Regions from separate parts of the Arthrobacter sp. 3Tela_A genome, predicted to be linked through region 2. Evidence: riboswitches for the same ligand, from Rfam matches in the RefSeq annotation. Region 2 holds a riboswitch; the other holds the start of a gene.
What was found. A riboswitch is a leader RNA that binds a small molecule or an ion and turns the genes downstream of it on or off. The one in region 2 is predicted to bind cyclic di-AMP.
Positions count from the first base shown of each region.

Region 1 (2,386 bases), on a different contig from region 2:
ACCCAGACCTCCAGTTTGTTTGCATGTACCTCGAGGACGAGGTATTCCATGTCTTCCCCGCGCACTTTGCGGGTGGCATGCCGGCGGATGGCGGCTGGGCCATGATGGGGGTGGACTACGGTTTGACCGATGTTAAACGTCAATGTGTTTACCTCTGGCTGCGTCGATTCCCGACCCGGCATCCTTAGCGGCCGAATGGGCGGGGCACACTGTGGGATGTCCGTCCCGCCGCAGGCCCGGAACGGCTGAGCGCTGTGACGGAAGCGCGGAGACGTTACCAGCACATGGGTGAAGGTTCCGGCAGCCGCGAGTCTGGCAGTTTCCATTATTTCACGTTCGGGGCAGATGTACCCGGCCCGGGTGGGAGCTGGTTGTCCGCAGGGCCCGGATACGTTCGCCGCGGGGCGCTTAAAGCAGGGTGCCCCTCCCGGAATCCGGAAGAGGCACCCTGCCCCGGGCCGCGCCCCCCGGCGGTCGGGCAGCAACGCGGACTATGCGCGGTAGTAGACGGGGCCGGAGCCGAGGTTCGCAGTGGCGATAACGGTCTGGTTGCCGTTCATTCCGCTGTGGATGGCCTGGCCGTCGCCGATGTAGATGGCGATGTGGGGGACACCTGCTCCGCCGTTGGCGTAGTAGATCATGTCACCGGGCTGGGGGTTGGACACCGGGGTGCCGTAGGCGGCCAGCTGTGCCGGGGAAAGGTCACCAACCGAGTGGCCGGCCGCACGGAGTGCCTGCTCAACGAGGATGGTGCAGTCCTGTGCAGCGCCCAGCTGGGCGTATGCGGAGCTCAGCATGATCGCGCCGCTGCCGGAAGCTGCTGCAGCAGGTGCCGGGGTGACGGACTGGGTGGTGATGTTGCTGCTGTAGTCGGCGTACGTACCGGGATCGGTGTATGAGGCTGCGGCCGGAGCCGCGACCGGGGCCGGGGCCGGAGCGACGTAGGTTTCAGCCGGAACGTAGGTCTCTGCCGGGGCTGCCGCAGCGGGCGCGGCTGCTGCGGCTTCACCGGAAACAGTGATCACGTCACCGGGGTAGATGATGGATTCCAGCGACAGGCCGTTGAGGGCCAGGACGCTGTCCAGGCTCACGCCGTAGGCGGCGGAGATTTCGCTCAGGGTGTCACCGGAAACTACGGTGTGGGTTACGGCTGCAGCCGGAGCCGGAGTTTCGGCTACGGGGGCAACTGCGGGCTGGGCTGCCGGAGCAACGAAGGCGCTTGCCGCCGCGGCGGGTGCCGGTGCCTCGTTGATGACTGCGCTGGCCTGGGCCGGTGCTGCCATGCCGAACATGAGGCCTGAGCCTGCTACAACCGCTGCTGCGGTGCCGGTGACGGTGCGTGCCTTACCGGGTGCTGCTTTTGCGATGGTGGTCCAGATGCTGGACTCTGCGCAATGACGTCCGCGATTCTTAGAAGACAAGGTATTACCTCTCCCTATACCTGCGAGGTGAGCTGTCGGGTTCGGATGGGAGTCACCCGGCCGCCGGTCTCATCCGGTCGGCTTAACCCCAAGGATTCAAAGGACCCAAAAAATTGGTTCCCCCGCCCCTGCCGTCGTATTGCAAAAGGGACCCCGGCCAAGCGGCAGAGCTAGGTAACAAGCCCGGGGCGCCGCATCAGGTCTGCGGCATGCCAAGGACACTAACAGCAATCTCTTTTTGATTGCAATTCGGTAACGGCACCGTGTTGCCGTTGTGTTTGCTGGGTCACTCATGCTAGTAAACAGCACGCTGTCGAGTTCTTCCCCGGGTGCCACATCCGCATCCCGCTGGCAGCAGGTATGCGGCCTGGCCTCCCGACGCAGAATTCTGGAGCTACACCGGGACGCGGACGCCGCAGTAGGACTACGCTTAAACCCCTGCATTCCGGCGAAGGAGAGCGGTTGTGGACCAGGAATCAAGCAGCGGATCATCCCGTCTGCCCATTGAGGAAGTTGTCCGCGAGATGAGTATTCCAGCCGGTCTTGCCGGCCCGGAACCGGTGATTTCGGACGTACGCTGCTATGCCGTGGCTCAACCCGGCGGCATTGTGGTCATTGACACAGGAATGCCTGACGCAGCTAACGCCATTGCGGACGCTGTTGAAGCCCTTGGAGGCACCTTCACGGATGTTCGGGACATCGTCCTGACCCATCTGCATATGGACCACATCGGGTCACTGTTTGCCATCGCCGAGCAGGCACCGCTGGCGTCCATCTATGCCGGCGGTCCGGATTCACCGGACATCCGGTCACCGCGGAAAGTGCGGGCCATGGAGGAAGGTGACTCCGTGCAGGACCTCCAGGTCCTCGCTACTCCGGGCCACACCCCGGGGCACATCAGCATCTTCCATGAAGGTACCGGAACACTCTTTATCGGCGACGCCGCCGCAACGGATCACGGCGAA
Region 1 is NZ_JAXIOM010000029.1:402-2,787, forward strand. It holds gene TVC13_RS10020 (CarD family transcriptional regulator) at 1-326, opposite strand, end outside; gene TVC13_RS10025 (LysM peptidoglycan-binding domain-containing protein) at 492-1,421, opposite strand; cyclic di-AMP (ydaO/yuaA leader) riboswitch at 1,425-1,590, opposite strand; gene TVC13_RS10030 (MBL fold metallo-hydrolase) at 1,886-2,386, shown strand, end outside.
Region 1: linked by a shared signal. The riboswitch ahead of TVC13_RS10025 (LysM peptidoglycan-binding domain-containing protein) and the one ahead of TVC13_RS11705 (NlpC/P60 family protein) in region 2 are both predicted to bind cyclic di-AMP.

Region 2 (2,386 bases):
GCAGTCCTGCATGACACCAAGCTGCGCGTAGGCAGCAGCAGCGATCGTCGCTGCCGTACCGGAGGCGGCCGGAGCCGGTGCTGCCGGAGCAGCTGCCGTCTGCGCCGTTGCCGGTGCGGCTGCGGGAGCCGTAGCCGTTTCCTGGCCAGCGGTAACTTCCTGGGACTGGACTGTGACCTCAGCGGCCTCTGCGACCTCGGGAGCAACAATCACGCCCGGAACCGGGGTCAGCGTCAGGTCCGGACCGATTGCGTCCGCCGGGACCTGAAGCGGAATGGAGGACAGGTCCAGCTTGCTGGTCTGCACATCGCGTGAGGTCTCCGGACCGGCTGCGGTAGCAGCTACGCCCGTGCTCAGTACCAGACCGGAAGCGGCGGCAATAACTGCAGCCTGGCGTCCTACGCTGCCGGCGCTGCTGACAGCGTCTGCAAGAGCGGACAGGGAGTTGTTGCGCTGTACGGGCGCACGGTGGCGCGCACGCTCAGTTGACGTGGTCATTGGGGGTTTTCTCCGTTGTTTCTGGCAACTGGGCGTCAGCTGACGCGGACGAAGCTTGCGCCGGGAAGATCAGACAGGGAGTGCAGGCCGGTGTTCATGCCGTTGAGGCCACCGCTGATGACCTGGCCGTTGCCGACGTAGATCGCAACGTGGCCGCCGGTGATGACGAGGTCGCCGGGCTGCGGGCTGCCAACAACAGCACCGAAGGCGAAGAACTGGCCGGGAGCCAGGTCGCCCACGGACTTGCCGACCGAGCGCAGTGCATTCTCAACCATGGCGGTGCAGTCCTGCGCCACGCCGATCTGGGCGTAGGCGGAGGCCACCAGGCCGGCTGCGACGCCGCTGGCGCTTGCCTCAGCGGGAGCGGGGGTGGAGGAAGCGGTGCTGACGTTGCCGGCGGCCGGTGCGGCCTGAACCGGAGCGGCAGCCTGCTGCGCGGCGACGGCTTCCTGCTGTGCAGCGGCAGCAGCAGCTGCGGCTTCTTCAGCCGCGGCCTGCTCAGCAGCTGCAATCTGTGCGCGGGTCTCAGCGCCGGAGAGCGAGCCGGCCAGCGGCTGGACCGGAAGTTCGAAAGGTGCCTGCTCGGAGACCGTAACGGTTCCGTTGGAGGTCACAACGTTGAGGGGGGTGGCTTCAAGGGCCTGGCGGTCGGTTGAAACCGGAGCTGCCTGGGCCGGCATGCCTGCGGCCAGGACGAGGCCGGAAGCAGCGACAACCACGGCAGCCTGGCGGCCGACGGATCCTGCGTTGGCGGTAACGGCTTTGGACAGCGCGGTAAGCGGGCTTACCGGCGCGGTGGCGGCACGACGGCGGCCGGAATTGACTGATGACACAGTATTTGCCTCTCCCAACGCCTGCGAGGTGAGCTGTCGGATTCGGATGGGAGTCACCCGGTTGCTGGACTGCTAAGTCCGGCAACTTAACCCCTAGGGCTTCTTGCGAAACCCGAAATTGGTTCCCCCGCCTCTGCCATGCGATTTTGCGAACGGATCTCGGACAGTGGCAGAGCTCGGCGAGCTGTTCGAGAGTGCCTGATCTTTGGCGAATCAGGCACGGTGACGAGAATATAACAACATCAAGGAAATGTCACGCTCAGGTCACGAAAGGGTATTGCCGGGGTCACAACCAGCCGAGGGGATCGACAGGATTGCCGTTTACGAGTACCTCGAAGTGCAGATGGCAGCCGGTGGAGGCCCCCGTGGTCCCGCTGGCGCCAACCAGGTGTCCACGCTCCACGGTGTCCCCGACGGACACGCTGATCGCTGACAGGTGGTTATAGGTGGTCTCCACGCCGTTGCCGTGATCGACCACCACACGGTTCCCGCCGCCGTACTCGTGCCAGCCGGCAGACTTGACCGTTCCGGCTGCCGCAGCCGTTACCTCGGTGCCGCAGGCAGCAGCGTAGTCCTGGCCGGTGTGGAGTTCCCCCGCCGTGCCCGTGATGGGGCTGACCCGGTAGCCGAAGGATGAGGTCTGGATAAGTTCGGACTTCAGCGGGGTCGCCAGAGTGCCCTTGGCCGCAGCCGGGGTCACGTCGGTTCCTGCGACGCTTAGTCCGCGGAGCTTGGCATCGGGGTCGAACTTGGAGGTAAGCGCGGCGCGGTCAAAATCCAGGACCACATTGGGATCCGCGGAGACCGGGGCCGGTGCGGCTGCCGGTTCCGGCGCCATGGCCGGGTCCGTAGCCGCCGCCGTCGTCGGCATTGCGACGGTCAGGACCAACCCTGACGCGGCAGCCGTGATGGCGAATTTTTGGGCCGTGCCGCCCAGTGGACGGTGGACAGGTTCGGCGCGGCGCCGGCCGGCTGGCCGGCTGGCGGTGCGTGGACGCAGTTCAGCGGCCGGCAATTCGGCCCTGCGCCTGCCCGAAGCAGCATGCTTCGACAAG
Region 2 is NZ_JAXIOM010000037.1:21,045-23,430, forward strand. It holds gene TVC13_RS11700 (NlpC/P60 family protein) at 1-498, opposite strand, end outside; gene TVC13_RS11705 (NlpC/P60 family protein) at 534-1,331, opposite strand; cyclic di-AMP (ydaO/yuaA leader) riboswitch at 1,336-1,492, opposite strand; gene TVC13_RS11710 (M23 family metallopeptidase) at 1,618-2,385, opposite strand.